DNA from 3 places in the Neobacillus sp. PS2-9 genome. Region 2 is predicted to be linked to each of the others. Evidence: riboswitches for the same ligand, from Rfam matches in the RefSeq annotation. Region 2 holds a riboswitch; each other region holds the start of a gene.
What was found. Region 2 has a riboswitch for S-adenosylmethionine ahead of mtnW (2,3-diketo-5-methylthiopentyl-1-phosphate enolase). Riboswitches for the same ligand answer to the same signal wherever they lie in the genome.
Positions count from the first base shown of each region.

Region 1: another riboswitch for S-adenosylmethionine. It lies ahead of RCG25_RS05215 (methionine ABC transporter ATP-binding protein); the one in region 2 lies ahead of mtnW (2,3-diketo-5-methylthiopentyl-1-phosphate enolase).
Region 3: another riboswitch for S-adenosylmethionine. It lies ahead of RCG25_RS21105 (homoserine dehydrogenase); the one in region 2 lies ahead of mtnW (2,3-diketo-5-methylthiopentyl-1-phosphate enolase).

Region 1 is NZ_CP133269.1:1,075,504-1,078,785, forward strand. Features, by position in the region: gene RCG25_RS05210 (O-acetylhomoserine aminocarboxypropyltransferase/cysteine synthase family protein) at 36-1,352, shown strand; SAM riboswitch class I at 1,489-1,596, shown strand; gene RCG25_RS05215 (methionine ABC transporter ATP-binding protein) at 1,759-2,784, shown strand; gene RCG25_RS05220 (methionine ABC transporter permease) at 2,777-3,282, shown strand, end outside.
Region 2 is NZ_CP133269.1:3,774,729-3,778,010, reverse strand. Features, by position in the region: gene RCG25_RS18990 (pyridoxal phosphate-dependent aminotransferase) at 1-1,099, shown strand, start outside; SAM riboswitch class I at 1,178-1,287, shown strand; gene mtnW (2,3-diketo-5-methylthiopentyl-1-phosphate enolase) at 1,362-2,573, shown strand; gene RCG25_RS18980 (2-hydroxy-3-keto-5-methylthiopentenyl-1-phosphate phosphatase) at 2,574-3,248, shown strand; gene RCG25_RS18975 (methylthioribulose 1-phosphate dehydratase) at 3,242-3,282, shown strand, end outside.
Region 3 is NZ_CP133269.1:4,200,794-4,204,075, forward strand. Features, by position in the region: gene RCG25_RS21105 (homoserine dehydrogenase) at 622-1,905, opposite strand; SAM riboswitch class I at 1,947-2,058, opposite strand; gene argH (argininosuccinate lyase) at 2,688-3,282, opposite strand, start outside.

The DNA of each region.
Region 1 (3,282 bases), 2.5 Mb from region 2:
TTTTTGTTTATGTTGTTAAGGGAGGAGCTAGGAAAATGGGAGAAAATCAAAAGAAATATCGTTTTGAAACCTTGAGTGTTCATGGAGGATTGGCTCCAGATCCAGTAACAGGAGCGCGTGCCGTTCCCATCTATCAAAACAATGCCTATCAATTCAAAAACACTGAACATGCAGCAAACCTATTTAGTTTAGCAGAACCAGGGTACATATACACCCGTATTCATAATCCTACTACAACCGTATTTGAAGAGAGAGTAGCCCTGCTAGAAGGCGGTGTCGGAGCCCTGGCCGTTGCTAGTGGTATGGCAGCAATTACCCTCGCCATTCTGAATGTGGCTGAGGCAGGAGATGAGATTGTTGCTGCTTCCAACCTCTATGGTGGAACCTATAATTTATTCGCAGTGACCCTTCCAAAGTACGGAATTAACGTTAAATTTGTCGACTCGGAAAATCCGGAGAACTTCAGAGCAGCGATTACTCCAAAAACAAAGGCTGTCTTTGCAGAAACAATCGGGAACCCAAGCTTACGTGTGTTAGACATTGAAAAAGTGGCTGATATTGCACACGAGGCAGGTGTCCCATTAATTATCGACAATACCTTTGCGACACCATACTTATGCAGACCAATTGAGTACGGGGCAGACATTGTTGTTCACTCGGCAACAAAGTGGTTATTAGGTAATGGGACATCAACGGGCGGCATAATTGTTGATGGTGGGAAGTTTGACTGGAACTCTTCTAGATTCCCTGGCTTTACGACTCCGGATGCAAGCTACCATGATCTTGTCTATGCAGAAGCATTGGGCGCTGTAGCGTATATTGTAAAGGCACGTGTACAGTTATTGCGTGATCTCGGTCCGGCACTGAGCCCGCAAAATTCATTCCAATTTACACTAGGCCTTGAAACCCTGCATGTTCGGATGAAAGAGCATGTAGCCAATACGAAAACGATTGTGGACTATTTATTAAACCACCCAGCAGTAGAATGGGTATCCTATCCGGGGCATCCATCACATCCGGACTATGAATTAGCGAAAAAATATTTACCTAAAGGTGCAGGGTCCATGGTTGTTTTTGGAATTAAAGGTGGGAAGGAAGCAGGAGCGAAGCTCATTGATTCTCTATCCTTATGGGCACATGTGGCCAATGTTGGCGATTCAAAAAGTCTAATCATTCACCCAGCTAGTACTACCCATCAACAATTAGATGCAGAGGGGTTGAAGGCAGCAGGTGTATCAGAAGATTTAATCCGTCTCTCTATTGGGATTGAAAATGTTGAAGACTTAATTGATGATCTCGAATCTGCGATTGAGACAGCAACGGGATTGGCATCTGTCAAAGCAAATGCCTAAAATTTACCTCATCCAATAAGTAAGAATTAATAGATTTTTTTATTGACACCCTTTTTTATCCATGATACGATAGCTTTCGTACTAAAATAACTACTTAAACTGACTAACGTGTTAATTGAATATAGAATGCTGTAAGCTCTTATCAAGAGAGGTGGAGGGATGTGCCCGATGAAGCCCGGCAACCGTCAATGTTACATTGAAATGGTGCCAATTCACACAAAGCGTTTGCTTTGGGAGATGGGAGAAAGGTCTATTTTACTAATGCCTTTCTGCCCGTGCAGAAAGGCATTTTATTTTTCTAAAATAGAATCTTTTCAGGGGTACAGTCAAATTCTATAAGTAAATGTCAGGTTATAGTAGATACTTTCTGAATTTTAGGTAAATAGGATAGAAGCGGGTGATTCAAATGATTTCAATAAAAAACGTCCGTAAGATTTTTCCTTCCAAACAAGGCCAGCTAAAAGCGGTCGATGACGTGAATTTAGAAATTCAAGAGGGGGAAATTTTCGGAGTCATCGGATATAGTGGTGCCGGAAAAAGTACGTTAATTCGAATGCTTAATGGGTTGGAGCTACCAACCGATGGATCAGTCACAGTGGCTGGTCGTGTCATTTCAAAGATTAAGGGCAGTGAGCTTCGTAAAGCACGTCAAGAAATCAGTATGATCTTTCAACATTTCAACTTACTTTGGTCAAGAACAGTAAGTGAAAATATTGCTTTTCCACTGGAAATTGCAGGTATAAAGGGACCGGAAAGACAGAAAAGAGTCAATGAGCTCATCAAACTCGTCGGCCTTGAGGGACGTGAAAACGCCTATCCCTCTCAATTGAGTGGGGGACAAAAGCAGCGGGTAGGGATTGCGAGAGCCCTTGCTAATAATCCAAAGGTTTTACTTTGTGATGAAGCAACTTCAGCACTGGACCCTCAGACAACCGATTCCATTTTGGATTTATTAGTCGATATCAATAAGCGACTAGGTCTGACCATTGTGTTGATTACACATGAAATGCATGTTATTCGAAAAATTTGCCATCGGGTTGCCGTCATGGAAAGCGGCCGTGTAGTTGAGCTTGGTTCCGTTTTGGATGTGTTCCGTAATCCGCAGCAGCAAATCACGAAGCGATTTGTTCAACAGGTGACAGAGCCTGAAGAAACAAAAGAAACAGCGGAACATTTGCTGGCACGGTATCATTCTGGTCAGGTCGTTCAATTGACTTTCATTGGCGAGTCAGCTGAGCAGCCGCTCATCTCAAATTTAATCAGACACCATGAGGTTACAGTAAATATTCTGCAGGGGAAAATTTCGCAAACACAAAGTGGTTCATATGGAACTCTCTTTATTCATCTTGATGGTGACGAAAAAGAAGTAAACAAAGCCATAGACTTTATTCGTTCCCAGCAGGTTGGTTTGGAGGTGGTAACAAATGAATAATAGTGGAAAATATTTTGAAAATGTCGATTGGCTCATGATGTGGGACGCAACGAAAGACACCGTTTATATGACAGCCATTTCGGTTCTCGTTACCTTTATCTTGGGGACAATCTTAGGTTTACTTCTTTTCCTAACAACGAAAGGTAATATGTGGGAGAATAAACCGATTAATACGATTATTAGTGGAATAGTTAATATTTTTCGTTCCATTCCGTTCATCATTTTAATTGTATTATTAATCCCGTTCACCACCTTCTTATTAGGAACGATGATTGGAGAAGATGCGGCCTTGCCGGCACTGATTATTGGGGCTGCCCCTTTTTATGCAAGGATGGTGGAGATTGGTCTTCGAGAGATTAATAAAGGAGTCATTGAAGCCGCTAAGTCAATGGGAGCAACAACAAGCACGATCATTTGGAAGGTGCTACTACCAGAATCCATGCCAGCGCTCATTTCCGGTATTACCGTTACAGCTATTGCTCTTGTGGGTTACACAGC
Region 2 (3,282 bases):
GTATATTGCCGAAGGGCATGACGTTATAAATTTAGGACAAGGAAATCCAGATCAGCCAACGCCTGAGCATATCGTGTCAAAATTACAGGAGGCGGCAGCTAATCCCATCAATCACAAATATTCTCCGTTTCAGGGGCATAGATATTTAAAACAGGCAGCAGCTGATTTTTACTTGAGAGAGTATGGAGTAACGATCAATCCTGATAAGGAAGTGGCTATTCTTTTTGGCGGCAAAGCAGGACTCGTAGAGATTCCACAGTGCTTGTTGAATCCAGGGGATACCATTCTTGTGCCAGATCCCGGTTATCCAGATTATTGGTCAGGTGTGGCTCTGGCAAAAGCGGAAATGGTTACAATGCCATTGAGGGAGGAAAATGCATTTTTACCTGACTACAACGAACTTTCTTCCGAATCGTTAGTAAAAGCAAAGGTCATGTTTTTGAATTACCCAAATAATCCTACCGGTGCTGTTGCCACTGAAGAATTTTTCAAAGAAACAGTGAAACTGGCAAACGATCAAAATATTTGCGTTGTTCACGATTTTGCTTACGGTGCCATTGGTTTCGACGGTCAGAGACCTATAAGCTTCCTAGAAACCGAAGGGGCTAAAGAAGTAGGAATCGAAATTTATACTTTATCTAAAACCTACAATATGGCTGGCTGGCGTGTAGGATTTGCTGTAGGGAATGAAAGTGTGATTTCAGCCATTGAACTCCTACAGGATCATCTGTATGTAAGTTTGTTCGGAGCTGTTCAAGAAGCGGCAGCTACAGCTTTAACTGCATCACAAGAATGTGTAAGAGAATTGAATGAACTATATGAGCGAAGACGTAATGTATTAATTAACGGACTTCGGTCGATAGGTTGGGATGTAACCGCACCAAAGGGATCCTTTTTTGCTTGGCTTAAGGTGCCAGAAGGGTACACATCTGGACAATTTGCTGAAATTCTACTTGATCAAGCCCATATAATGGTCGCACCAGGTATTGGTTTTGGTGAATATGGAGAAGGCTTTGTTCGAGTAGGATTATTATCATCCGAAGAACGGTTAGCTGAAGCTGTCAGAAGAATTAGTTGTTTAGAAATGTTCAAAAAATAAGTTGACAAATGTTTTTTTTCTTGCGATAATCCAAAATAAAGTTTAACAACTTATTAATGTGAATAAATACGAATCGTTTTCTTATCAAGAGCAGGTGGAGGGAAAAGCCCTATGAAGCCCGGCAACCGACTTAACTAAAAGTTAAGCACGGTGCTAAATCTTGCAGCAATCTGGCTGAAAGATGAGAAGATGTTAGTTTGTGATGCTAACCTCTTCTTTTCGAAGGGGTTTTTTATGTTTTTTGGAAAGGAAGTTGAAAATAATGTCTGAAATAATTGCTACATATCTTGTACATGATGAAAAAAATCCGGAGAAAAAAGCAGAGGAAATTGCTCTTGGATTAACTGTTGGTTCTTGGACAAATCTTCCTGAGCTTGAGCAGAACCAATTACGTAAGCATAAGGGCCGAGTCGTTTCCATCGAAGGGAAAGACTCGGAAAGAGACGGTCTAGCAATAATTCGGATTGCCTATCCAACCATTAATTTCTCTACTGACTTGCCAGCAATCTTAACCACTGTTTTCGGAAAACTGTCCTTGGATGGAAAAATAAAATTACTAGATTTGCAGTTTGATGATCACTTAAAGAGTCATTTTCCTGGACCAAGATTCGGTATCGATGGAATTCGAGAAAAAATAAACGTATATGATAGACCATTAGTGATGAGCATCTTTAAAGGCGTACTTGGTAAGGACATACACTTTTTGGTAGAACAGTTAAAGCAGCAAGCTCTTGGTGGTGTTGATTTAGTCAAAGATGATGAGATTCTTTTTGAAAATGAATTAACACCTTTTGAAAAAAGAATTACCGCGGGAAAACAAGTCTTAAATGAAGTTTTAGAAGAGACTGGTCATAGAACGCTGTACGCAGTAAACCTGACTGGGAGAACCTCACAACTTAAGGAAAAAGCAAAAAAAGCAGCTGAGCTGGGAGCAGATTTACTATTATTTAATGTCTTCTCCTATGGATTAGATGTCCTGCAAGAATTAAGAGAGGACAATGAAATTGGTTTGCCTTTAATGGCACATCCAGCAGTAAGCGGGGCATTAACTTCTTCATCCCAATATGGCTTTTCCCATTCTTTGCTCCTTGGAAAGCTTTTACGTTATGCAGGTGCTGATTTATCACTGTTCCCATCTCCATATGGAACGGTGGCATTAGAAAAAACATCTGCACTCTCGATTGCAGCTGAACTGACGAAAGAGGATGTTTATAAAAAAGCTTTTCCAGTGCCATCAGCGGGAATACATCCAGGGTTGGTATCCTTGTTAATTCGTGACTTTGGAATTGACTCCGTAATCAATGCAGGTGGTGGCGTTCATGGGCATCCAAACGGTGCTCGTGGAGGTGGCCTTGCCTTCCGACAAGCAGTGGATGCCATTCTTCAGGGAAACACACTCTCAGTAGGAGCGGAGCAGTACCCTGAACTTAATAAGGCACTTCAGCTTTGGGGAAATGCCGAGGTGACGGTCTAAATGACAAAGCCGGTTATTTATTGTGATTTTGATGGAACCATTACAGAAAGTGATAACATCATTGCTATAATGAAACAATTTGCTCCCCCTGAATGGGTGGAAATCAAGGATTTAATTCTTTCTCGTCAGATTTCAGTGAATGAGGGTGTGGGGAAATTATTTTCCTTATTGCCTAGTAATAAGAAGAAAGAAATAACTGAATTTGCAATTGAAAATGCAAAAATCCGACCAGGCTTTAAGGAGTTTGTAGGGTATGTTCGTGAAAAGGGAATTCCCCTCTATATTGTTAGTGGCGGTATAGATTTTTTTGTCCATCCGATTTTAGCAGAATACGCTCCTTTTGATGGAGTGTATTGTAATCATTCTGACTTTTCCGAAGAAACAATTAATATACTTTGGCCACATGAATGCGATTCCTCTTGTAACAATGATTGTGGTTGCTGTAAGCCTAGTATTATGCGTAAACTGAACAATTCAACGGAGAGTTTTAAAATCGTAATAGGCGACTCTGTGACCGACCTAGAGGCTGCTAAACATGCTGACTTTGTGTTAGCAAGGGATTTACTTCAGGAAAAATGTGTGGAATGGGGTATTAACCATCAAGGGTTTCATACTTTCTTTGATTGTATCGAGGAAATAAATAAAAGAATTGAGGTGGGTGAGCTAACATGTTAAAGGAAAGATGGGTAGAATTAGCCGATATTAAGGA
Region 3 (3,282 bases), 430 kb from region 2:
TCTTCTCTACACTTATAATATACTCTCCTGTTTTTTAAATGACAACGGCTTTCACAGTTTCTTAACATATTAATGTTAGAAAATTGAATAGAATGTGAACTTAATAAGTTGTTAATATTAGAAACCGATTTGTACATTCTTGTGGATAATTATTCTGATTTTTGTGGATATTGTGAATAAATCTGTGGAATACATTTAAACCGGGACTTTCGGTGTGGACAATGCAGTGGATAAACACGGAATATCCGTGACTATTGAATTAAATTTCTACATCTTGTTCAAATAAAAAAAGTAGATTTAGAAGTTTGCTACTTCTACTTTTCCCTTCTTCTCTCTGATAAAAGTAGATCTAGGACCTCGCTGCTTCTACCTTTTCCTTCTTTTATCTATAAAAAGTAGACCTAGAGGTTTGCTACTTCTACCTTTTCCTTCTTCTCTCTGAAAAAAGTAGATCTAGGACCTCGCTACTTCTACTTTTTCCTTCTTTTCTCTGATAAAAGTAGATCTAGGACCTCGCTACTTCTACTTTTTCCTTCTTCTCTCTGAAAAAAGTAGATCTAGGACCTGGCTTTCTTAAAATGAAAAAAAGAGCCGTATAGCTCTTTCATTGTTTGTAGATTCTTATAAAGCCTTAAGCGCATTTATCTGTTTCACCTTCTCGTATTCTCCAATAATCGGAAAATAGATAAGATTATTTTGTTTGGCCAGAAGAGCAATTTCTCTATCTGTCGCTTTGATTACAAACGTTTCCTCCGCCACTTCTTCAATCCAAATAATGGAAGGAGTCACCTGTTTATGCTTCACTCCATGCACCAGCCATGTTTTCTTCTTGTCACTCTTACTAAACCCCGTTACCACTTCTTGAGAACGTGTAACATTGCGTTTTCCCGGAGGATTTTGACACACATAGACTAAATCCTCAATGACAGCACTCGCCGTAGGAAACATTCCAGCTCCCGGCCCCTGAAGCGTAATTTCACCTACAATATCCGATTGGACATTTACTGCGTTCTGAACGCCTTCTACATGGTAAAATGGATGCTCTTTTCCCACTAGCGCTGGTTTGACCGTTGCTTTTATTTGACCGCCCAGCCTTGTTATACTCGCAATATGTTTAAACCTTAGCCCTGCAATTTCGGCTGCTTCAATCAATTCACTGGTTATGGATGTAATCCCCTCACGTTCAACATCCTGCCAATTAGGTTCTTCTCCAAAAGCGAGCCTGCTAAGAATCATAGTTTTATAAAAGGCATCAAAGCCCTCCACGTCATTTGTTGGATCAGCTTCAGCATAGCCATTCTCTTGTGCTAATACTAGTGCCTGTGCAAATGACTGCTTCTTTTCCCTCATTTCTGAAAGAATAAAATTGGAAGTTCCATTTAGAATTCCTCGGACCTGTTTGACACGATTAATATTTAAAAGCTGTCTAAGTGTTTGTATGACTGGAATTCCACCTGCTACAGTGGCTTCAAATCCAACAGAAACATTTTTCTCCGCTGCGAGCTCAAGCAGTTCTTTCCCGTGATGGGCAAACATTTCCTTATTTGCTGTAATGATGTGGCATCCCCGCTGTATGGCTGATTTTAAAAATGTAAATGTCGGCTCTTTATCGACAATAGCCTCCACAACAACATCAAGCTGTTCGAGATTTAAGATATCCGCAAATTCTGTTGTTACTAATACATTTTCACTAATATTTCTTTTCTTTTGCGTGTTTCTGATGAGAACAGCGGCAACTTCAACCTTCTTGCCTAATGTAGCCGTAAGCTCCTCACTGTGTGATTGTATTGTTCGATATACTCCTTCACCAACTGTTCCAAATCCAAGGATTGCTACTTTGATTACAGACACATACATCCATCCCTTCACTACACGATTTTTGACACGAAACTGTTTATTTTTCAAAAAGAAAAACCCTCTTCAATAAGAAGAGGGTTGGATTCCTCCTCTTATCTATCAGGTTAAAAATAACCTGCAGGAATTAGCACCTTTTCAAGGAATACCTTGAAGGTTGCCGGGTTTCATCGGGCCTAGTCCCTCCACCACTCTGGATAAGAGTTTTTATTTGATTTTTCATTAAATTTCCAAGTTATAAAGAAAATTTTAGTTGATGTAATGTTAAATGTCAATATATTCTTTCAACTCATTACGATCGTAAACCTGTAAATTTGGCATGTTCTTCTTTTACTAAGTGGATAAAATTTTCTCTCTCAAAATCCATACTGGTGATCATTTTGATATTATTCTCATTACTTAAGAACCGTTTCACCTTCCTATTTTGGTGAATGATATATGAGTATCTAACATCCTTTTCCAGTGTAGCAAACCAGTCTTCTTCCCTTAATCTGATTATATTCTTTTCAAATTTCGATTTAGGTGACCAATCAGGAATGAGAAATTCAATGACTCCCCCTGCGATATCAACAAGTAAATCAATGATAAAACCGCTAATGGAAAACCACTCCTTAGAAAAATGGTAAATTGTAGATAAACCATCAATTTGTGTAGATATATTATAAAACTGTGTAGAAAAAATGTAAAAGTGTGTAGATATATCTCAAAAACGTGTAGAAAAAAGGCAAAAGTGTGTAGATATATCTCAAAAACGTGTAGATAAAACGCAAAAGTATGTAGATATCGCCATACAACAGCAAAAAGAAACCTGCCAATGGCGGGTTTCTCACATTTTATCGTTTCAGTTTTCCCTCAGCAAGCCCAATTTGCTTCTCCACCTGCTCTGGAGAAGTACCACCAAAGCTGTTTCGAACGGCAACTACGTGTTCTGGAGCTAATACCTCGTAAATATCTTCTTCAAATAAAGGACTAAACTCTTGATATTCTTCAAAGCTTAAATCTAGTAAAAACTTATTGGACTGGATCGAGTATAAAACAATTTTTCCAATAACCTCATGGGCCTCACGGAACGGTAATCCCTTTGTAACTAGATAATCAGCAATATCCGTAGCATTAGAGAAGTCATTGTTAATTGCTTTACGCATCACATCTTTTTTAACAGTCATCGTTTCAATCATCGGAGCTAAAAGTTTCAATGACCCTTCCAATGTTTCAACAGTGTCAAACATACCTTCTTTATCTTCCTGTAAGTCCTTATTGTAGGCAAGCGGCAAACCTTTCAAAACAGTCAGCAGCCCAATCAAATTGCCATACGTACGGCCTGTTTTTCCACGAAGCAGCTCTGGTACGTCTGGATTCTTCTTTTGCGGCATAATGCTTGAGCCAGTACAGAAAGAATCATCTAACTCAACAAATTGGAATTCCTGA